Regions from separate parts of the Kocuria arenosa genome, predicted to be linked through region 3. Evidence: riboswitches for the same ligand, from Rfam matches in the RefSeq annotation. Region 3 holds a riboswitch; each other region holds the start of a gene.
What was found. Region 3 has a riboswitch for S-adenosylmethionine ahead of ACFYE3_RS00895 (LLM class flavin-dependent oxidoreductase). Riboswitches for the same ligand answer to the same signal wherever they lie in the genome.
Positions count from the first base shown of each region.

Region 1: it holds a riboswitch for S-adenosylmethionine, as region 3 does, so the genes downstream of both, ACFYE3_RS08910 (O-acetylhomoserine aminocarboxypropyltransferase/cysteine synthase family protein) here and ACFYE3_RS00895 (LLM class flavin-dependent oxidoreductase) in region 3, are expected to answer to the same signal.
Region 2: it holds a riboswitch for S-adenosylmethionine, as region 3 does, so the genes downstream of both, ACFYE3_RS16350 (O-acetylhomoserine aminocarboxypropyltransferase/cysteine synthase family protein) here and ACFYE3_RS00895 (LLM class flavin-dependent oxidoreductase) in region 3, are expected to answer to the same signal.

Region 1 covers NZ_JBHZTA010000004.1:118,288-125,592, forward strand. The annotation lists gene ACFYE3_RS08895 (methionine synthase) at 1-826, opposite strand, end outside; gene ACFYE3_RS08900 (DUF1852 domain-containing protein) at 823-1,842, opposite strand; partial or broken gene ACFYE3_RS08905 (PLP-dependent transferase) at 2,016-2,252, opposite strand; gene ACFYE3_RS08910 (O-acetylhomoserine aminocarboxypropyltransferase/cysteine synthase family protein) at 2,254-3,558, opposite strand; SAM riboswitch class I at 3,564-3,676, opposite strand; gene ACFYE3_RS08915 (hypothetical protein) at 4,131-5,723, opposite strand; gene ACFYE3_RS08920 (ABC transporter ATP-binding protein) at 5,738-6,517, opposite strand; gene ACFYE3_RS08925 (GNAT family N-acetyltransferase) at 6,548-7,189, opposite strand.
Region 2 covers NZ_JBHZTA010000011.1:66,501-73,805, forward strand. The annotation lists gene ACFYE3_RS16330 (dihydrolipoamide acetyltransferase family protein) at 1-473, opposite strand, end outside; gene ACFYE3_RS16335 (alpha-ketoacid dehydrogenase subunit beta) at 476-1,525, opposite strand; gene ACFYE3_RS16340 (thiamine pyrophosphate-dependent enzyme) at 1,522-2,697, opposite strand; gene ACFYE3_RS16345 (Lrp/AsnC family transcriptional regulator) at 2,940-3,392, shown strand; SAM riboswitch class IV at 3,503-3,624, shown strand; gene ACFYE3_RS16350 (O-acetylhomoserine aminocarboxypropyltransferase/cysteine synthase family protein) at 3,663-4,991, shown strand; gene ACFYE3_RS16355 (cystathionine gamma-synthase) at 5,000-6,193, shown strand; gene ACFYE3_RS16360 (sulfurtransferase) at 6,232-7,170, shown strand; gene ACFYE3_RS16365 (SDR family oxidoreductase) at 7,136-7,305, opposite strand, start outside.
Region 3 covers NZ_JBHZTA010000001.1:185,225-192,529, reverse strand. The annotation lists gene ACFYE3_RS00910 (SDR family NAD(P)-dependent oxidoreductase) at 1-509, shown strand, start outside; gene ACFYE3_RS00905 (hypothetical protein) at 550-768, opposite strand; gene ACFYE3_RS00900 (baeRF2 domain-containing protein) at 929-2,059, shown strand; gene ACFYE3_RS00895 (LLM class flavin-dependent oxidoreductase) at 2,179-3,597, opposite strand; SAM riboswitch class IV at 3,675-3,789, opposite strand; gene ACFYE3_RS00890 (CoA-binding protein) at 3,897-4,361, opposite strand; gene ACFYE3_RS00885 (maleylpyruvate isomerase N-terminal domain-containing protein) at 4,436-5,116, opposite strand; SAM riboswitch class I at 5,224-5,328, shown strand; gene ACFYE3_RS00880 (ABC transporter ATP-binding protein) at 5,334-6,167, shown strand; gene ACFYE3_RS00875 (aliphatic sulfonate ABC transporter substrate-binding protein) at 6,257-7,300, shown strand; gene ACFYE3_RS00870 (ABC transporter permease) at 7,297-7,305, shown strand, end outside.

The DNA of each region.
Region 1 (7,305 bases), on a different contig from region 3:
CCCCGACCATCACCTGCTTACCTCGGAGCAGCTCGATGAGCTCGACCGGGACGCGGGAGTTGTGGCGTTCCAGGGAGACCATGTCGATCGTCGACTGCTGGAGTAGCGGGAATGACATCTCATACTGGCGCCACTCCGACCCGAGCGTCGCCTTCCACTCGGTATTGGCTTTGATGCCGTAGCCGTAGCAGATATGCACGGCCGTTTTGCTGCGCAGTCCCTCGGCCGCTCGCTCCAGTGCGGTCACGCCCCACTCTTTGAGGTCGTCAAAGAACACGTTGAAGGCAGGCTCGTCGAACTGGATGATGTCGACGCCCGCCGCCTCCAGCTCTTTGGCCTCCTGGTTGAGGATCTTCGCGAACTCCCAGGCGAGCTTTTCGCGACTCCTGTAGTGCTTGTCGTAGAGGGTGTCGATCATGGTCATGGGACCGGGGAGCGTCCACTTGATGGGCTGGCTGGTCCGCGCGCGGAGGGCCTTCGCGTCGTCGAGGAAAACCGGCCGCTCACGGCCCACCGCGCCGACGACCGTCGGGACGCTCGCGTCGTAGCGGTCACGGATCCGCACCGTCTTCCGGTGTTCGAAGTCGACGCCGCTGAGGTGTTCGATGAACGTGGTGACAAAGTGCTGACGGGTCTGTTCGCCGTCGCTGACGATGTCGATACCCGCCTGGCGCTGCTCGTCCACGGCCAGGCTCAGCGCATCCCGCTTGCCCTCGCGCAGTTCCTCGCCGTCCAGCTTCCAAGGGGACCACAGCGTCTCACCTTCCGCGAGCCAGGAGGGCTTGGGCAGGCTGCCCACGATGGTGGTGGGCAACAGGGTGTTCATCGGTGCTTCTCCGTCTCTCGTCCGGAGTGGGCCGCGGCCCACTGCTCCAGGAGGGTCTGGTGTGGCTTCACGAAGTGCTCCTCCGTGAACTTCCCCTGCATGAGGGCCAGCTGACTGCGCTCCTCGCGGTCGTAGGCGATCTGCGTCACCGAGTAGTCTCGGCTCTCCAGGCTCGGCCGGTAGATCCGACCAGCCGCCGCATTGGCGTTGTAGATCTCCGGGCGATAGATCTTCTGGAACGCTTCCATCGTGCTGATGAGACCGATGAGTGCCAGGCTGGAATAGTCATTGAGGAGATCGCCCCGGAAATAGAACGCCAGGGGTGCGACCGCGCCGCGGGGCATGAAGTAGCGGACCCGCAGTCCCATCTTCTCGAAGTATCGATCCGTCAAGGAGGATTCATCCTGCCGATACTCGACCCCGAGGATCGGATGGTGGTTCTCGAGCCGACGATACGTCTTGGTGCTCGAGACGCTGATGCAGATCACGGGCGGCTGGGGGAACCGCTCGCGGTAGGCATCGGAGTCCAGGAAGTGCGTAAAGAGCTTCCCGTGCAATTCGCCGAAGTCATTGGGGATGCTGGACCGGGACGCCTTCGCGTGGTGTTCCGGCAGCACCACGCTGAAGTCATAGTCCCGGAGGTAGGAGGAGAAGTTGTTCCCCACGATCCCGCCGATGTGCACATTGGACAGCGTGTCGAGGATCTGCACGTCGAGGACCTCGATCAGGGGGAACACCGCGTCGTCGCCGTCGGCGGCGAAGTGCAGGTCCACGGAGACGATCTCGATCTCCACGGCATAGCGATCCCGGCTGGGATTGTCCCAGTGGGCCAGGTCGTTGAAGCGACTATTGATCATTGTCAGGGTGTTTCGGAGGTTCTGCCGACGGTTCTCGCCGCGGGCCAGGTTCGCGAAGTTCGTCGTGCCTCGGGAACTGGACGACGGGCAGTAGTCCTCATCGAAGCGGGTCGTGCTGATACCGAACGTGAAGTCGTTCGTCCTGGTGGTCTGATGCATCGATTCCTCACTGTGGACCGAGGGCCTGCCTCCCAGGTCCGTACTCATCTCGAACGTCCTTCCCTGCTGCTCGTGCACTGCCCTCCCGAAAGTCGCCTCAGTCATGCTCCTGGCACCCCCGGCGCTGCCCAGACGACGTCGATCCGGGCCTCCGGGCTGCCGATTCCCCGGGCCGCGGCGGTGACGCGGCGCTGACCGGTCCGGGTCGGGTTGGACCCCCGGCTGCACTCGTGGCCGCCGCGCAGCACGTTGATGCCGTCCTGCACGAAGGTGCTGGTCTGGTACATCGGCGGCACGACCGCCCCGGTCAGCGGGTCCGGTGCCTGGCCGGCGTGCACCGCTATCGTGTTGAAGCCCCGACGGGCCGTCGGCGCAGTGTCCGTCTGTGCTGTGTCGTTCAGGAGGGTCATCTCAGCGCGCCTCCCCGGTCAGGGCCGAGGCCGGTACGGTGGCCAGCGCCCGGTCGAGGTCGGCGATCAGGTCCTCGGGACACTCCAGTCCGATGGACAGCCGGATCGTGGTCTCAGTGATGCCCGCGGCCCGGCGTTGGTTGGGGGTGAGCCGGCAGTGCGTCATGGTCGCCGGGTGGCTGACCAGGGAGCGCACGTCCCCGATGTTGGCCACGAGCTGGAACAGCTCCAGAGCGTCAATGAACGGGCCGATGGCCTCGGGGCCGGCGGCCAGGTCGAAGGAAAACACCGAGCCGGTGCCGTGCGGGAAGTCCCTCTCGGCGAGGGCGGCGCTGGGGTGTCCGGGGATCGCCGGGTGGTGGACGCGCCCGACGGTGGGGTGCCGGGCCAAGTGCTCGGCGACCGTTCGCGCGGTCTCCTCCTGCCGGGCGATGCGGACGGCGAGGGTCTCCAGGCCCTGGATGAACTGGGCGGCGCTGGCCGGGGCGAGGGAGGGGCCGAGGTCGTGCAGGAACTTGCTGCGCGCCAGCGCCAGGTAGGCGCCGCGGCCGTGCCGGTCGATGAGTGCCTGTCCGCCGTAGCGGGCCTTGGGCCGGGTCAGTTGGGGCCACCGCTCCGGGGCTGCGCCGTAGTCGAAGGTGCCGCCGTCCACGATCGCCCCGCCGAGGACGGCCCCGTGCCCGCCGATGAACTTCGTGGCGGAGTGCACCACCACGTCGGCACCATGTTCCAGTGGCCGGTACAGGACCGGCGTCGCCAAGGTGCTGTCCACCACGACCGGGACCCCGGAGGCGTGGGCGATGTCCGCCAGCGCCGGCAGGTCCGGCACGGTGGCCAGCGGGTTGGTGATGGACTCCAGGAAGAACGCGCGGGTGTCCGGCCGGATCGCCGCGCCCCAGGCCTGCGGGTCGGCCGGGTCGGCGAAAGTGACCTCGATGCCGAAGTCGGCGAAGGTGTCCGTCAGCAGGTCCACCGTCCCGCCGTAGAGCTGGCTGGAGGCGACCAAGTGCTTGCCGCCGTGGAGCAGGGTCAGCAGGGACAGCGCGACGGCGGCTTGTCCCGTGGCGGTGCCGATGGCCCCGATCCCGCCCTCCAGGGCCGCCAGTCGGTTCTCGAACACGGCGACCGTGGGGTTGCCCGTGCGGCTGTAGGTGAACCCGGGGGTCTCCAGCCGGAACATCGAGGCGGCCGTGGCGTGATCGGGGAAGCGGTAGGCCGCCGTCTGGTGGATGGGCACGGCCACCGGCCAGTAGGGGGCCTCGGGCTCGTAGCCGGCGTGGACCTGTTGGGTGGCGTGGTGATTCATTCGATCCTCCATCGGTCCTGGCGGTAGCACCGTGCCCGCCGGTCCCGGTGTCCCAGGGTCGGCTGACTGGTTGCTGCGGCGTCGTCGAGCCAGATCTCTCGGCCGCTCTGGATGGTGTGGTGCGCTCATCCCACTCGATGGACGGCTCTATAGTCCAACGGACGGTGGGGTCGGTTGTCACAAAACCACACGTCGGGACATCTTCGGGCCGGGCGGTCGCGCTCGGCCGACGTCGGGCCGGGTTTGTGACAGGTTGTGACGGCCGGCCGCCCGGCCCTCATCGTGGGCTCAGTGATGTCCCGGCGGAAGACCAGGGCGTCGTCGAGGGCGTTGTGCGCGGAGAAGATGACGCCCGCCTGGGGGTGGCGTCATCAACGGCGTGGTGAACGGCGTCAATTGGATCCCGGGAGCCGTGCACGGAGCCATCGGATTCGTCCTCCACCACCACAGGAGGGCTCTCCCCGGCCCCGCTCTTCGACCGTGGCAACCCGCGGCGTATGACCAACCCCTATCGCACTTCGTGAGCCTGGTAGGTGTGGTTCGGCTCGGCCGTGGCCCTCAGGATTTGGGCCTCAGTGTTTCCGGTCGGTGCTGATCGCCAGGGCCACGGCGGTGGCCGCCAGGGCGAGTGCGGCTACCAGGGCTGCCGGCCAGGTGGCGGGATGAAGCAGTACGGTGGCGGGTGCCGCGAGCAGGGCGGGCACCAGGATGAGCCCCCGGCTGTAGCCGATCAGCTGGGCTACGGGCACCGGTCCCAGGGGGGTGTCGATCGGGGGCTGGGTGTGGTCCGGTTCCGGGGCCAGAGCCCGGTAGAGGCCGACCGCGCCGATACCGGTCCCGACCACGGCACCGAGAAGCATCAGCTCTCCCCAGCTGGTGCCGGCCGCGAGCCCGGCCAGCAGTGCCACCGCGGCCAGGACCGCGGCGTTGAGCGCGCACGGGACCACCAGGTGCATCAGGGCGGCTGCGGTGGGGGCGATCGGGAGGTTCCGTTCGGCGGCGGCCCCGGCGCGCAGATCGGCCAGATAGGCCGTGCCGCGGCCCAGGCCCCGGTAGCCCACCAGCAGCAGCGCAGCCCAGCCGGCGAGCACCATGGTGTGGGCGAAGGCGTCCAGCAGCACCACGGTCAGCCCGAGGTCCACGGCCAGCCCGGCCCGCCACCGGCTGGTCCGCAGGGCGGTGAGCGAGGCGAACAGCACCACCGTGCGCGGCCCGGACACCCAGCCCGGTGTGCTCCCCGGCAGTCCCCGCACCCCGGTCACCGTGGCCGGGGCCAAGGCGGCGGTCAGGTCCTGGGCCGACAGCAGGGACACGGCGTTGCTCAGGTGCCGGGTCCGCGCCCCGGCCGCCCGCAGCTGCACCCCGTCCAGGGTCCGGGCCCGCCGCAGCGCCCAGACCCAGAACAGCCCGGCCACCACCGCCAGTGCGCCTGCGACTGCCCCGGCCCACAGGGGCGGCACGACATCCCAGCGGCCGGTGGCCCCGTCCCGGGTCCCGGACAGCACGACCAGGACAGCCCCCAGGGCCAGGAACCAGCCCGCCCAGGGGCGGGACCGCGGCGGCGTTCGCGCCCCGCCGGCGGTCTGGGCCCAGACCGCGACCCCGACGGCGCTGACCCCCAGGCCGGCCCAGCACACCAGCTGCGCTACCGCTTCCCACCACGGCATACCCCACCCGGCCGTCAGCCCGGTGCCCCGCAGCAGCAGCAGGCCGGTGCCACCGAACAGCGCCCCGGCCGCAGCCGCCACCCACAGCATCCGGCGCACACTGCGGATCGGTTCCTGCGCCCCGGCCCCGGGCAGCGGCAACACCCATACCGCCCGCTCCGGGGACACCCCCACCGGTCCCAGCCCGCGCAACAGGTCCACGGCACCGACCCAGGCCACCCCGAGCAGCACGGCGACTCCGAGCACCGGCGCCCCGGCGCCTACCCAGGCGGCCGCCGGGCGGTGCAGCATCCCGCCGGGGGAACCGGCGGCCACCAGATCCGCCAACGAGGCCCCGAGACCCAGGACCGCGGCGACCGCCCAGGCCACCAGCACCACCGTGACGAAGAGCCCGGTGTACGCATCGACGAACCGATCCGCACCTCGAGCCCGGCCTCGGGTCCGGGCGCGGGCTGCTCGCAGGAACACCTCGATCTCGGCGGCCCCGGCAGGCTTCACGCCGGCACCGGCCGTCACGACTGGCCCTCCCGTTGCGGAGCAGGCACGACCGGTGCCAGGGCACCGCTGGAGTCGATGGTCAGCACGGTGGTGCCCACCGTGGCCGCCAGCGACGCGTCGTGCGTGGCGATCAACAACCCCGCCCCCGACTGCCGGGCAGCGACCAGACGATCGGCCAAACGAGCACGCATCAGCGCGTCCAGGCGCTGTTCGGGCTCATCGAGCACCAGCAGCTCGAACGGGCGGATCAGTGCCGCGGCCAGCAGCGCCCGCCGGCGCTGCCCCGAGGACAGGGCGAACGGCGAGGCGTCCACCCGGTCCTGTAGCCCGAACTCGGCCACCGCCTCGGCGGCCACCACCGGGGCCTCGGCCACCCCGTGACCGCGCAGCACCAGTTCCAGGTGATGCCCCACCGACACCCCGGGCAAAAACGCGTCCTCGTCGAACAGGCAACTCACCGCCCGGCGGTAGACCAGCGAGTTCTCCACCACCGGCCCGCCCTTCAGCCACCGCTCCCCGCTCACCGGAGCCTGCTGGCCCACGGCCGTGCGCAGCACCGTTGACTTGCCCGCCCCATTGGCCCCGCGCAGTACCACCGCCTCCCCCGCACTCACCTCGAAGCTGACCCCGGCGGTCACCGGCACCCCGGCATAACCACACACCAACGCACGAACCGACAGGACGGCGACGGAACTCACGGACAAGGAGCTTTTCAACGGCGACACGGCCACCTCATTCTTCCCCGGCGCCACCGCCTGCAGATCCCCCACCGGCCGGATATCTGACACCGCCATGACCCAGCACCGACCCCGGTTGCGTTGTCTTCAGGGCGTCGGCCTACGGAGGGTCCCGCTCTGGGCCGGAGCTGGAAATACGCTCCAGCGCGCGAGCTTCTCGGTGAGGCTGAGCCGGACGGTGGGCCATTCCCGATCGATCACCGAGAACACGACGACATCGCGCACGGTCCCGTCACGCCACAGGTCGTGATTGCGCAGCACCCCGTCCTGCTTCGCCCCGAGACCGGCGATGGCGGCCCGGGAGCGGTGGTTGTGCCAGTGCGTGCGGAACTCCACCGCGATACACCCCAAGGTCTCGAAGGCGTGCGTGAGCTGCAGCAGCTTCACCTGCGTGTTGAGCCCGGTGCCCTGGGCGGAGGCAGCGACCCAGGTGGAGCCGATGTCCAACCGACGGTGCTCCGCCCTGATGTTCAAGAACGTGGTGACCCCGACAGCGGCTCCATCACCGGGGCGCCGGATCACCCACGGCACGACCCGCCCTTCAGCGTGGGCGGCCAGCCGGGCCTCGATGTCCGCGCGCATCCGATCCGGTGCTGGCACCCGGGTGTACCAGAGTTGGTGCAACTGGCCGTCCTGAACCGCTTCTGCCAGTTCCGGAGCGTGCTCGAGCGCCAACGGTTCCAGCGTGGCCAGAGAGCCGGTCAGCGTGGGGAGCATCAGGAAGTCCATGCCCCCAGATTACTGATCGCGAAAGGCCCCTCAGGGAACCCCAACTGCACCACATCTGCTGTGAGCCCAGGGGCTGCTGTGCTCCTGAATGTGCTGCACGACTACCGGAACCTACC
Region 2 (7,305 bases), on a different contig from region 3:
GCGGAGCCGGCCCGCTTCGGCCGGCGCCGGCGCCCGGCCGTGTTGCCGGCGGGTGTGCCGTAGCCGATGAGCACGCTGCCCGATCCGGCGTCGTCGTCCGAGGCCCCGGAACCCCCTGAGGCCACGAAGGCCTCGGCGGCCGCCGCGGGGTCCGCCCCGGCGCGCTCCTCCTCCCGGTAGGACTGCCCGCCCTTGGGCCCGCCGCCCTGGGGGGCGGGGGTGCCGGCCCGGTCCCCGGTGTCGACGGAGATCAACGGCGCGCCCACGTCGAGGGTCTGCCCCGAGGCGCCGTGGAGCTGGTGCACGGTCCCGGCGAACGGGCAGGGCACCTCCACGGCGGACTTGGCGGTCTCCACCTCGGCGATCGGCTGGTCCACGGCGACGGTGTCGCCCACCTGCACGAGCCAGCTCACGAGCTCGGCCTCGGTCAGTCCCTCGCCGAGATCCGGCAGGGTGAACGTCTTCACGGTCATGGTCAGTCCTCCCACTGCAGGTCGTCCACGGCGTCGAGGATGCGGTCGACGCCGGGCAGGTAGTGCTCCTCGAGCTTGGGCGCCGGGTACGGGATGTCGAACCCGGTCACGCGGCGCACGGGCGCGGCCAGGGAGTGGAAGCAGCGCTCCTGGACGCGGGCCGCGATCTCGGCCGCCACGGACGCGAAGCCCGGGGCCTCGGCCACGACCACCACCCGCCCGGTCCTCCGCACCGACGCGGCGACCGTCTCGTCGTCGAACGGGACGATGCTGCGCAGGTCCACGACCTCGAGCGAGCGGCCCTCGCCGGCGGCGGCCGCGGCGGCGGCCAGGGCGGTCGGCACGGACGGCCCGTAGGCCAGGATCGTGGCGTCCTCACCGGCGCGGGCGACGACGGCGCGGCCCTCCCGGCGCTCGGGCGACCGGTTCTCGTAGCGGTCCTTGAGCTCGGCCAGGTCCACGGGGGCCTTGGACCAGTAGAGCTTCTTGGGCTCGAAGAACACGACGGGGTCGTCGGAGTCGATCGCCTCGCGCAGCATGAGGTAGGCGTCCTCGACCGTGGCGGGGGTGAAGACCTTCAGGCCCGGGGTGTGGGCGTAGTAGGCCTCGGAGGAGTCGCAGTGGTGCTCCACACCGCCGATGCCGCCCGCGTACGGGATCCGGATGACGATCGGCAGGCGCACGGCGCCGCGGGTGCGGTTGTGCATCTTCGCGATGTGCGAGGCGACCTGCTCGAAGGCCGGATAGGCGAAGGCGTCGAACTGCATCTCGATCACGGGGCGCATCCGGTTCATCGCCATGCCCACGGCCATGCCGGCGATCCCGGACTCGGCCAGCGGGGTGTCGAAGCACCGGGTGCGGCCGAAGCGCTTCGTCAGCCCGTCGGTGATGCGGAAGACGCCGCCGAGGGTGCCGACGTCCTCGCCGAAGACGACGACGGCGTCGTCGGCGGCCAGCGCGTCGGCCAGAGCGGTGTTGAGCGCCTGGGCGAAGGTGGCGGGCCTGACCGCCCGGGCCCCGCCGGCCGGGGCGGGGGCGTGCAGGGTGCTCACTGTCCGGTCTCCTCTCGGGCGAGCTCGGCGGCCAGGAACTGCTCCTGCTCGGCGAGCTGCGGGGTCTGCTCGGTGTAGACGTGACGGAACAGCTCGAGCGGGTCGATCTCCACGTCGGCGTTCATGCCGTCGCGCAGCACCGTGGCGACGTCCTCGGCGGCGGCGGCGATGCGCTGCTCCGCCACGTCGTCGAGCACGCCCTCGGCGCCGAGGTAGGCGCGCATCCGCGTCACCGGGTCCTTGGCGATCCACTCCTGCACCTCGGCGTCGTCCCGGTAGCGCGTGGCGTCGTCGGCGTTGGTGTGCGCCTGCATGCGGTAGGTGTGCGCCTCGACGAGGAGGGGCTCGGACTCGGAGCGCGCCAGGTCCACGGCGCGGCGCAGGGTGGCGAGCAGCGCCACGAGGTCGTTGCCGTCCACGCGCTCGCCGGCCATGCCGTAGCCGACCGCCTTGTGGGCGAGGCTCGGGGCCGCGGACTGCTGGGACAGGGGCACGGAGATCGCGTAGCCGTTGTTCTGCACGAAGAACACGACCGGCAGCTTGAACACGGCCGCGAAGTTCAGGGCCTCGTGGAAGTCGCCCTCGCTGGTGGCGCCGTCGCCGCACATCGCCAGGACCACGGTGTCCTCGCCGCGCAGCTTGGCGGCGTGGGCCACGCCCACCGCGTGCAGCAGCTGGGTGGTGAGCGGGGTGGACTGGATGCCCACGCAGCGCTCGTACGGGTCGTAGCCGCCGTGCCACTCGCCGCGGAAGATCGCCATGACCTGCATCGGGTCCACGCCCTTGGTCATCACCGCCACGGTGTCCCGGTAGGTGGGGAACAGCCAGTCGCCCTCCTCGAGGCACAGGGCGGCCGCCACCTGGCAGGCCTCCTGGCCGTGGCTGGACGGGTAGACGGCCATCCGGCCCTGGCGGACCAGGGCGGAGTTTTGGTCGTTGACCCGCCGCCCGACCACCAGCTTCTCGTAGGCCTCCAGCAGGACGTCCCGGGCGGGCAGCGGGTACTCGTGGCCGGGGCCGGTGCCCTGCTCCTCGGGGGCGAGCAGCCTCCCGCTCGGGTCGACCATGCGGATCTCGCCGCGGGCCGGGAGCATGTACTGCTCCGGCGTGATGCCGAAGGTCTGGGAGGCCCGGAGGATGGGGTCCCCGGGGGTCTCGACGGTCTGGCTCATGGTGTCCCCTCGGTCGGTCCCCGGTCCGCTCGCGGGCCCGGGGAGGCAGGAAGGCTGGTGCAGCTCTGTCTCCCCAGTATGGGAACCCGGCATGGTTCGTATCCACAGAACCGGGAAAATGCAGAAGACTGAGACAGACAGTGCACTGTGCGTGGACGAAATGTTCTAGTGTGGCGTGGAGCACACGCATTCGTCCGGCGCGTTCCGGACGCTGCGACCGACCCGCCGCGAAGGAGCCCGCCGTGCCCTCGACGCCCGTGACGCTGGACGAGACCGACCGGAAGATCCTCGCGGAGCTGTCCCGGGACGCCCGGCAGTCGGTGACCGCGATCGCCGCGGCCGTGCACGTCTCCCGCGCCCACGCCTACGCCCGGATCAACCGGCTCCGGGACGAGGGGGTGATCCTGCGCTTCAGCACCGTGATCGACCCGGTGCGGGCGGGCCTGCAGGCCTCCGCCTACGTGACGCTCAAGCTCCAGCAGAACACCTGGCGGGAGCTGTGCGCCCAGCTCCGGGCGATCCCGGCCGTGCACCACATCGCCCTGGTGGGCGGGAACTTCGACGTCATGCTCCTCGTGCGGGCCGTGGACACCGTGCACCTGCGCCAGGTCATCTTCGAGCACGTCCAGCAGCTGCCCGGCGTGGTGGACACCCAGACGTTCCTGATCTTCGAGGACATCGACACGCGGGCCTGACGCCCGGGCCCGGCACGTCCGCCGCGCACGGCCGGCGTCATGAACCGTCACGGTCGTCATCTTCCGTCGCGGAGGGACACCCACTACCTCTGCGCATAGTGTTGTTCCAGCTTCACGAGACGTGACCGCCAAGCTCCGACTTGGTCACGCACCAACCCCATGCTCATTGGGTGGTTCGGATGAGGAAGCGGCCTGCATCTTCCGCGGCGTGCCCACCGGGCCGGCGCGGATGACCGGTGCGGGTAAGAGCAAGCGCACAGGAGCAGCGCCATGTCCACCCCCGTGACCGACCACGACCTCGCGACCCGGCAGATCCACGCCGGCACCCACGACCAGGTCACCCAGCGCACCCTGACGGTGCCGATCTACCAGACCGCGGCGTTCGAGTTCCCGGACTACGAGGCGGCCCGGCAGATGTTCGCGCAGACCCGGGCGGGCTTCACCTACACCCGCACCGGCAACCCCACGGTGGCCGTGCTCGAGCAGCGGATCAGCGACCTCGAGGGCGGCGCGGGCGCCGTGGCGACCGGCTCCGGGCAGTCCGCCGTGGCCGTCGCGCTGCTGGCACTGCTCGGCCAGGGCGCCGGCAAGCACCTCGTGGCCTCCGAGAAGCTCTACGGCGGGACGGTGGACCTCCTCACCGACTCCTTCGCGGACTACGGCATCGAGGTCTCCTTCGTGGACCCCACCGCCCCGGGGGCGTGGGCCGCGGCCGTGCGCCCCGACACCCGCGCGTTCCTGCTCGAGTCCATCGGCAACCCCCTGGCCACCCTCCCGGACCTGCCCGGGATCGCCGACGTCGCCCGGGCCGCCGGGGTGCCCGTCGTCGTCGACAACACCCTCGCGTCCCCGGCCCTGTACCGGCCGCTGGAGAAGGGTGCCGACATCGTGGTGCACTCGGCCACCAAGTTCCTGGGCGGGCACGGCAACGCGCTCGCCGGGGCGGTCGTGGACGGCGGGACCTTCGACTGGTCCGCGCGGCCCGACAAGTGGCCGCAGTTCACCCGGGCCCGCGCCCGCTGGGGAGGGCTGAGCCTGGTCGACAAGTGCGCCGGGGCCAGCCCCTACCTGCACCTCGTCCGCGCCAAGTACGTGCACGACCTCGGGACCACGCTGTCCCCGTTCAACGCCAGCCAGATCCTGCAGGGCACCGAGACCCTGGACCTGCGCGTGGCCCGCCACACGGCCTCCGCGCTGGAGGTGGCCGAGTTCCTGGCGGAGCACCCCGCCGTCGCCCGCGTCCACCACCCCGGCGTGCCCGGGGACCCGGGCGCCGGGATCGCGGTCCGCGACTTCCCGCGCGGGACCGGCTCCGTGTTCTCCTTCGACCTCGCCGCCCCGGACGACGCCGTGGGCCCGTTCATCGACGCGCTGCGGCTGTTCAAGCTGGTCGCCAACATCGGCGACACCCGCAGCCTCGTGGCCCACCCGGCGGCGATGACGCACTGCCGCCTGACCCCCGAGCAGCGCCGGGCCGGCGGGATCGCCGAGACCACGATCCGGCTGTCGATCGGCCTCGAGTCCCCCCAGGACCTCGTGGCCGACCTCGGCCAGGCCCTCGACACCGTCGTCGCCACCGTCCAGACCTCCCGGAAGTGAGCACCGCCATGACGTCCTCCACCGAGACCCGCACCCGCCACCGGGGCTTCACGACCACCGCCGTCCACGCCGGCCAGGAGCCCGACCCGCTGACCGGGGCGGTCATCCCGCCGATCTACCAGACCTCCACGTTCGCCCAGGACGGGATCAACGTGCTGCGCGCCGGGCACGAGTACAGCCGCGGCTCCAACCCCACCCGCAGCGGCTTCGAGGAGCAGCTCGCGGCCCTGGAGCGCGGCGAGCGCGGGTTCGCGTTCGCCTCGGGGATCGCCGCCGAGGACGCCCTGCTGCGCGCGGTGCTGCGCCCGGGCGACCACATCGTGCTCGGCGCCGACGGCTACGGCGGCACCAACCGGCTGATCACCACGGTCCTCGCCCCGTGGGAGATCGCGCACACGCCCGTGGAGATCACGGACCTCGACGCGGTCCGCGCGGCCGTGCGGCCCGGCGCCACGAGGGTGCTGTGGCTCGAGACGCCGTCCAACCCGCTGCTCGGCATCGCCGACGTCGCGGCCTGGGCGCAGCTGGCCCGGGACGCTGGGGCGCTGCTCGTCGTCGACAACACCTTCGCGTCCCCGTACCTGCAGAACCCCCTCGAGCTCGGCGCGCACGCCGTGGTGCACTCCACCACCAAATACATCGGCGGGCACTCCGACGTGCTCGGCGGCGCCGTGGTCGTCGGGACGGCCGAGTGGCGGGGCGCCCCGCTCACGGAGGCGGTCGGCTTCCAGCAGTTCGCCGCCGGCGCCGTGGCGGGCCCTCAGGACAGCTACCTGGCCGCCCGCGGGCTCAAGACCCTGAGCCTGCGGATGGAGCGCCACCAGGACAACGCGCAGCGGATCGCCGAGTGGCTCCTCGAGCGCCCGGAGGTCTCGCGGGTGCTCTACCCGGGGCTGCCCGAGCACCCCGGCCACGCGCTCGCCGCCGTGCAGATGCGCGGCTTCGGCGGGATGGTCTCCTTCCGGCTCGCCGGCGGGGAGGCCGCGGCCCGCGCGGTGGCGGAGGGCACCCGGCTGTACTCGCTGTCGGTGAGCCTGGGCGGGGTGGAGTCCCTGATCTGCTACCCCTCGGAGATGACGCACGCCTCCGTCCGGGGCACCGCGCTGGCCGTGCCCGTGGACCTGGTGCGGCTCTCGGTGGGCATCGAGGACGTCGAGGACCAGCTGGAGGACCTCGACCGCGCGCTCGCCGACGTCTCCTGACCCGGCGGCCCGCCGCGGACGGCACTATCCTGGGGCGCATGAGCACCGGCACCCCGCAGGACGGCACACCGCAGGACGACACCCCGCAGGACGACACCCCGCAGGACGACACCCCGCTCCAGCTCCCCGGGCCCGTGGTGAGCACGCGCTGGCTGGCCGAGCACCTCCACGACCCCCGGCTCGTGCTCGTGGACGCGAGCTCCACGCTGAACCGGGCCGAGGAGGCCCTTCCCGGGGCCGTGCTCCTGGACCTGGACGGGGCCTTCTCGGACCCGTCCTCGGACCTGCCGCACACGGCGCCCCCGGCGGAGCAGCTGACCGCGGCGGCCCGTGCGCTCGGCATCTCGCGCACGAGCACGGTCGTGGCCTACGACGCCAAGGGGATCTTCGCGTCCGCCCGGGTCTGGTGGATGCTGCGGGCCGCGGGCTTCGACCGGGTCGGCGTCCTCGACGGCGGCCTCCCGGCGTGGCTCGCCGAGGGGCGGCCCACCGGGGCGCACGCCGCGCCGCCCGCCGAGCCCGGGGACGTGGAGCTCGTGCCCCGCGCGGGCAGCTTCGTCGGGGCGGAGGACGTCGCCCGCGCGCTGGGCGACCCGGGCGCCACCGTCCTGGACGCCCGCTCCGCCGGCCGGTTCGCGGGCACCGAGCCCGAGCCGCGGCCGGGTCTGCGCCCCGGGCACATGCCGGGGGCCGTCAACCTGCCGTACACCGACCTGCAGGACGCGCACGGGCGGCTGCTGCCGCTGCCGCAGCTGCGGGAGCGGATCGCGGCGGCCGCGCCCGAGGGCCGGCGGATCGTCACCAGCTGCGGGTCCGGCCTCACGGCGTGCGTCCTGGCGCTCGGCGCCCACCTGGCCGGCCGCGAGGACGTCGTGGTCTACGACGGCTCCTGGAGCGAGTGGGGCCGTCCCGGTCCCCGGCCCGTGGCGGGCCCGGAAGGGGTCAGTCCCGGACCGGGGTCTCCGCGGCAGGAGTGATCCGAGCGGCCGCCTGGTCCGCCGAGGCCGTCTGCTGCTCCTGGGCCCCGGGGCCGTCCAGCGCGGCGGCGGTGGCGAGGATGTTGCGGGCCATCGACGGGAAGATGAACCCGTGGAAGGGCCACACACCCCACC
Region 3 (7,305 bases):
GGCTCGACGTGCTGGTCAACAACGCCGGGGTCATGGACCGCTTCGAGTCCGTCGCCGAGGTCGACGACGCGACGTGGGACCGGGTCTTCGCCGTGAACGTCGGCTCCGTCATGCGGCTGACCCGCGCGGCGATCCCGCTGCTGCGGGCCTCCGGACGGGGAGCGATCGTCAACGTGGCCTCCGAGGCGTCCCTGCGCGGCTCCGTCGCGGGCGCGGCCTACACCGCCTCCAAGCACGCGGTGGCCGGGCTGACGAAGAGCACCGCTCTCATGCACGCGGCGGACGGCATCCGCACCAACGCGGTCGCCCCCGGCGCCACGGCCACGGGCATCGAGGCGCCCATGGTCTCCGACCTCTTTCCCGGGCGGATGGCGGGGTTCATGCAGAACGCCCCCTACACGGCCACGGCCGAGCAGGTCGCCGCCGTCATCGTCTTCCTCGCGAGCGACGACGCCTCCAACGTCAACGGCGTGATCATGCCCTCGGACGGCGGCTGGTCCGCGGTGTGACGCACCGCGTGGGGGTCCGTGCCCCCGCGCGGTGCGCGGCTCACTCCTCCTCGAGCGTGGAGATCTCCTGCGGCTCGTCGAGGACGACCTCCTGGTCCTGCTCCACGAGGTCGTCGGGGTTCGCCTCGAGGGAGGACGCCTCCGAGCGGTCGGGCGCGTGCACCGGAGCCTCGTCGTCCTGCTCGTCCAGCTCCGGCCGATCGGCGTCGATCGACTGCTCGAGCCGGTCGGCCTCGTCGTACTCGGGTACGTCGCTCATGGCTGCCTCCTGCGTCGTGGGACCTGCGGGACCACCGGCCGTGGGACCGGTCGTGTGCCTCCGACCCTACTCGTCCGGCCGTCTGTTCCCAGCCCCGTGGTGGTCGGATAACGTGGTCTGCACCACAGGAAGCACCGCTCAACAGCAGGAGTTGTCGATCATGACGAGCCGATTCCACCGCTACGCCGAACTGTTCAAGAGCAAGGGCCCCTGGTGCACCGTCTACACGGACATCAGCACCGGCACCGTCGACTCGCTGCATGCCATCGACGTGCTTCCGGAGAACATCTGCCGAGAGCTGGAGCGCCAGGGGGCGAGCAAGGCCGACCTCGCCGCGGTGGAGGCCGCCGTGCGTCCGGCCGAGGGCGTGCCGGACCCGGTGTGCCGGTACCTGCTGGTGCGCGACGGCACCGTGGAGATCGACGAGGTCCTCCCCGGCCTCCGGGCCGGGCGCGGCGTCATCCAGGTGGAGGACGTCCCCGACCTCACTCCCCTGTTCCGGCACCGCCCGGACGACTTCCCCTACGTGGTCGCCGAGGTGGGCCGGGACGGCGGCGAGATCTGCCTGCAGCACGCCAGCCGCGTCCGGGCCGGGGACGAGCAGCAGATCGCGGGCGAGACCGAGCACCTGAAAAAGTTCCCTGGGGGCGGCTGGTCGCAGGGACGCTGGCAGCGGCACACCGAGGACGTGTGGCGGCGCAACACCGAGCAGGTGGCCGAGCAGATCGACAAGGTCGTCGCCGAGAGCGGGGCGCAGCTCGTGGTCCTGGCCGGGGACCTGCGGGCCCGGGGCCTGGTCGAGGAGCAGCTGTCCAAGGCGACGCGGGCGATGCTGAGCGTCGTCGACGCCAACACCCGCGCGGAGGGCAGCAAGTCCGCCGACTTCGACCACCAGGTCGAGGAGCGCGTGGCGGAGGTCGTGGCCCACCGTCAGCAGGGTCTGCTCGAACGGCTGGCCGAGCAGCAGGGGCGACCCGACCCCACCGCCGTCTCGGGGATGGAGCCCGTCGTCTCGGCCCTGCAGCAGGCCCAGGCGGAGACGCTGCTGATCGACGACACCCACCTGGACACGGAGCAGGAGCTCATCGCCCTGGACGCCGAGCCGTGGATCGCCGTCCAGGAGTCGGAGGCCGTGGGCGCCGGCGTGCTCGGCCGGGTCTCCGCCGACGCGGCCCTGGTGCGCGCCGCGGTGCTGACCGACGGCCGCCCCGTTTTCGTGCCGCCGGGGGCGCTGCCCCACGGCACGGACGTGGCGGCCCTGCTGCGATGGAGCGCCGCACCGGCGTCCTGACCCGGAGCGCACGAGGGGCCCCCGGTGCGGGGCCCCTCGTGCGCTTCCCGCCCGGTGGCCCCGGCGCGGGCGCCTCGCGACCCCGGCGCCGACGGCGTCCCGGGGTCACCGGGCGGGCGTCAGAGGACCAGTGCGCGGGCGGGGGTGTCCGCGGCGGACGGCCGGCCCGCGTAGGCACCCCGGTACGCGGCGGCGGGGTGGGTGCCGAGCACCTTGGTCTGGCCCGCGCCGTAGAGGTTCTCCCGGAGCGTGGTGCCCTCATAGCCGATCCGGTAGCGGCCGCGCTTCTGCAGCTCCGGCACGACCCACTCCACGAAGTCCTCGAACGAGCCCGGGGACACGTGGTAGGCGAGGTTGATGCCGTCCAGCCCGCCGTCGTCGATCCACCGCTCGAGCTCGTCCGCCACGGTCTGCGGGGAGCCGACGATCGGCACGCCCATGCCACCCATCGAGATGTGCTTCGCGACCTCCTTGACCGTCCACTTCTTGTGGGGGTCGGCCGTGGTGAAGGGGGTCAGGAAGGACTGGATCGAGTCGGTCCTGATGTACTCCAGGACGTCGTTCTCGTCGTACCGGCCCAGGTCCACGCCGGACCAGCCGCCCACGAGGCCCAGCGCGCCGTCGGTGTCCGCGTACCGCTCGTAGTCGCGGCGCTTCTGCTCGGCCTTCGCATCGGTCTCGTCGACGATCACGTGCAGCATCGCGAAGATCTTGAGGTCGTCCCGGTCCCGGCCCTGCGCCTGCGCCTCGTCGCGCAGCTTGTCGGTGACCACGCGGGTCAGGTCCGGGCGGATGCCGCCCACGAAGACCGCCTCCGCGTGGCGGCCGGCGAACGCGCGCCCGCGGGACGAGGCCCCGGCCTGGAAGATCAGCGGCGTGCGCTGCGGGGACGGCTCGGTCAGCCCGATGCCCGGCACGTCGAAGTACTTGCCGTGGTGCTGGATGGGGTGGACGAGCGCCGGGTCGGCGAAGACCCCGTTGACCCGGTCGCGCTTGACCGCGCCGTCCTCCCAGGAGCCCTCCCAGAGCTTGTAGCAGACCTCCATGAACTCCTCGGCGATCTCGTAGCGCTCGTCGTGGGAGATCTGCTCCGTCAGCCCGTGGTTCTCGGCGGCCGACTTCAGGTAGGACGTCACCACGTTGAAGCCCATCCGGCCCTTCGTGAGGTGGTCGAGGGTCGCGAACTTCCGGGCGAGCGGGTACGGCTGCTCGTAGGTGATCGCGCTGGTCACGCCGAAGCCGAGGTGCTTCGTCACGGCCGCCATCGCGGAGATCTGCATGAAGGGGTCGTTGACCGGGATCTGGGTGGCGTCCCGGATCACCGGGGCCGCGGAGTTCTGGTAGACGTCGTAGTACCCGACGACGTCCGCGAGGAACAGCGCGTCGAAGAGCCCCTTCTCCAGGAGCTGGGCGACGTCCGTCCAGTACTCGATGGTGTTGTACTCGTCCGCCCGGGAACGGGGGTGCTTCCACAAGCCGGGGGCCTGGTGTCCCACACAGGTCATGTCGAAGGCGTTCAGGGCGATGCGCTTGCTCATGGGTGTTCCTCCCGGGTCGATGCCGACCCGCGCCCGTGCGTCGTGGAGACCTGCTCGCGGGTCCGACGCACTGGTGGGCGCCGTACTTGCCGCGGAGCACGTGCACCGCGGCCCGATGTTCATCTGGGGCACCCCGCTACGGGAGAGGGTTGCCGCCCGACCAGCCAGAGCTTCGCGTCGGGACTCGTCATCGTCGTCGCAGGACAGCTTAGCGGGTCGTCCCGGACCCGGCGCAACCCCCGCGCGGCCCCCGCCGCACCGAAACGGTGCCGTTCGAGCGGGTGGACGGGGCGAGCAGCTCAGGCGGGCGGGGCGAGCCGCGGGGTCCGGCCCGGGTCCAGGGTCCAGCCGCGCCGGAGCAGGGAGCGGAGCTCGATCAGGGGGCAGGTGTCCATGACGACGTCGAGGCCGGCCCGCTCCGCCCGGGCGGCCGCGGCCTCGTCGACGACGCCCAGCTGCAGCCACACCGCCGCGGCGCCCGCGGCGATGGCCTGGTCCACGACCGCGCCGACGCGGCGGGAGTTGACGAAGCAGTCCACCACGTCGATCGGCCCCGGGACCTCGGCGAGCGTGCGGTGGCCGGGCTCGCCGTGCACCGGCTCGCCCTTCGGGTTCACCGGGATGATCGTCATGCCGAGGTCGTCCCGGATCTGCCGGGCGACCGAGTGCGCAGGACGGGCCGTGTTGCCGGTCAGTCCCACCACCGCCCACCGGCCGGGCCGGGTCATGAGGCGGTCGATGACGGCGGGGGCGTTGCGGCTCATGGCACCAGCCTGGCACGGAGCCCTCCCCTGCGCGAGGTCGCACGTGCCGGCGACCGGACCCGTGCGGGAGGGGGTCAGGAGAAGAGCGGCAGGAGGTCCGCGTGCGCGCCCAGCTCCGCGCGCTCCTGGGCGGTCAGCTCCGCCCGGCCGGTGCCCACGCGGGCGAAGTGCTCGTCGCTCCAGTGCTCCAGCGGTTCCCGCTCCCACAGGTCGGTGAGGACCCGGCGGACCTCGGCGAGCCCGTCCACGGCGGGGCCCGGGGAGCCGTCGAGGTGCTGGATCAGGTCCAGGTGGTGCACCGTGGCCTCCACCGTGAGCGCGCTCAGCAGGTCCTCGACGCGCAGCACGTGCCCCTGGGTGCGGACGGCGCCGCCGCTGCCGCAGTGCCCCGCCGCGTGCACGAGCGCCCGGGCGGTCTCCCGGTAGAGCGCGCGCACCGGCTCCCAGTCCAGGACCATGGACGCGGCCACGCGAGCCTGGCGCCGCCCCTCGGCGACTCCCGCGTGGTCGCCGCCCCGGTCCGCCCACCAGGTGGCGGCGTCCCGGTCCGGGCGGGCGGTCGTGGGGGTGTGCAGGGCGACCAGCCCCCGCTGCGCGTCCATCGTGCAGCGGTGGGTGAGGTCCCGGACCGACCACCCCGTGCACCCCGTGGCGGCCCAGGAGTCGTCGTCGCCGAGGCCGTCGAGGACCGCGCCGATCGCCGTGCAGGCGTCGCGCACCAGGTCCGCCCGGCCCGGGGTTCTGCGGCTCGTCATGGGTCCATGGTGGGGCACGGAGGTCGCGCGTGCCAGCGATGTGTCGCGACGATCACGGATGCGACGGATTTGCCAGGGAACACGCCGAGGACGTTCAATTGGTGACGTCACCATCCGGAGCGGCTGAGAGACCTGGCTCGTCGACGTCGCAGCAACCGGCACGGATCCGTCTGATCCTCCGTGCGAGGTGCTAATGCCAGGACCGATGGAGTTGATCATGAGCACTTCTCTGCTGAGCTCTGCGCCGTCCGCCGCGCCGGGCACCCCGAAGCGCGCGTTCTCCGTGGCGTTCGAGCACGTCGGCAAGGCCTTCCCGTCCGGCCGCGAGACGCACCACGTCCTGCAGGACATCGACGTCACGGCCCGGCCCGGCGAGGTGCTGGCGGTCCTGGGGCCCTCGGGGTGCGGCAAGTCCACGCTCCTGCGGGCGGCGGCGGGGCTCGACACCGCCTCGGCGGGCCGGGTGCTCATCGACGGCACCCCCGTGTCCGGGATCGACCCGCGCTGCGCGGTCGCCTTCCAGGAGCCCCGCCTGCTGCCGTGGCGCTCCGTGCGCGAGAACGTCCGCCTGGGCCTGCCCCGCGGGCTCCCCCGGGACGAGGGGGACGCCGTGATCGACGACCTGCTGCGCCTGGTCGGGCTCACCGCGCACGCCGGCCACCGTCCCCGCGCGATCTCCGGCGGCATGGCCCAGCGGGCGTCCCTGGCCCGGGCCCTCGCCCGCACTCCCGGGGTCCTGCTGCTGGACGAGCCCTTCGGCGCGCTCGACGCCCTGACCCGCCTGAAGATGCAGGACCTCCTGCTCACGATCCACGCGGCCCAGCCCACCACCGTCCTGCTCGTCACCCACGACGTCGACGAGGCGCTGCAGCTCGCGGACCGGATCGTGGTCCTGGGCCGGACCGGACCCACCGCTCCCGCCTCGATCAGCACGATCCTCGCCGTCCCCGGCGAGCGACCCCGGGACCGGGCCTCCGAGGTCCTCGCCGAGCTGCGCGTGCAGCTCCTCGGCCACCTCGGCGTCGACACCCACCACCCCGCGACCCGCTGACGCGGCCCGCTCCCACTCCTCTTCCCGGACCCGTCGCGGCGCCCGCCCGCGACGCCCCGCACCGTCCGCCCACCCCGAAAGGCTCCGCCATGGCCCTGCCCCAGCGTTCCGTCCGCACGATCCCCGCGCTCGCCGCCGTCCTGGCCCTCGGCCTGACCGGGTGCATGGCCGGTGAGGGCTCCGGCGAGGCCCCCGCGGAGGCCGCCGGGGACGGCACCGTCCGCGTGGACTGGGCCACCTACAACCCGCTCTCCGTGGTGATCAAGGAGAAGGGCTGGCTCGAGACCGCGTTCGCCGAGGAGGGCATCGAGGTGGAGTGGGTGCAGTCGGCCGGGTCGAACAAGGCCAACGAGGCGCTGCGCGCGGAGGCGGTGGACATCGGCTCCACCGCCGGCTCCGCGGCGCTGCTGGCCCGCAGCAACGGCACCCCGATCCAGGTGATCGACCTCTACTCGCAGCCGGAGTGGTCCGCCCTGGTCACCGGCGCCGGCAGCGAGGTGCAGGAGGTCGCTGACCTCGAGGGCCGCACCGTGGCCGCGACCAAGGGCACCGACCCGTACTTCTTCCTGCTCCAGGCCCTCGATGAGGCCGGGGTGGACGCCGGGGACGTCACGATCCAGAACCTGCAGCACGCGGACGGCCGGGCCGCCCTGGAGAACGGCCAGGTGGACGCCTGGTCCGGGCTCGACCCGATCATGGCCGCCGCGGAGGAGAACGGCGCGGAGCTGTTCTACCGCAACGTCGACTTCAACACCTACGGCTTCCTCAACGCCCACGAGAGCTTCCTCGAGGAGCAGCCCGAGGCCGCCCAGACCGTGGTGGACGTCTACGCCTACGCCCGGGAGTGGGCGCAGGAGAACCCCGAGGAGACCGCGCAGCTGCTCTCCGAGGCGGCCGGGATCGAGCTGTCGGTGGCCGGGAAGGTGCTCGAGCGCACCAACCTGGACATCGACCACGTGCCCGGCGACGAGCAGCTGGCGGTCCTGGAGAAGGTCGGGCCGATCTTCGTCGAGTCCGACGACGTGGCCGGTCAGGAGCAGATCGACGAGGCGCTCGGGAGCATCGTGGAGAGCTCCTATGCCGAGAACGCCGACGCCTCCCGCGCGGCCGAGCTGGTCGGGGGCCAGCAGTGACGCAG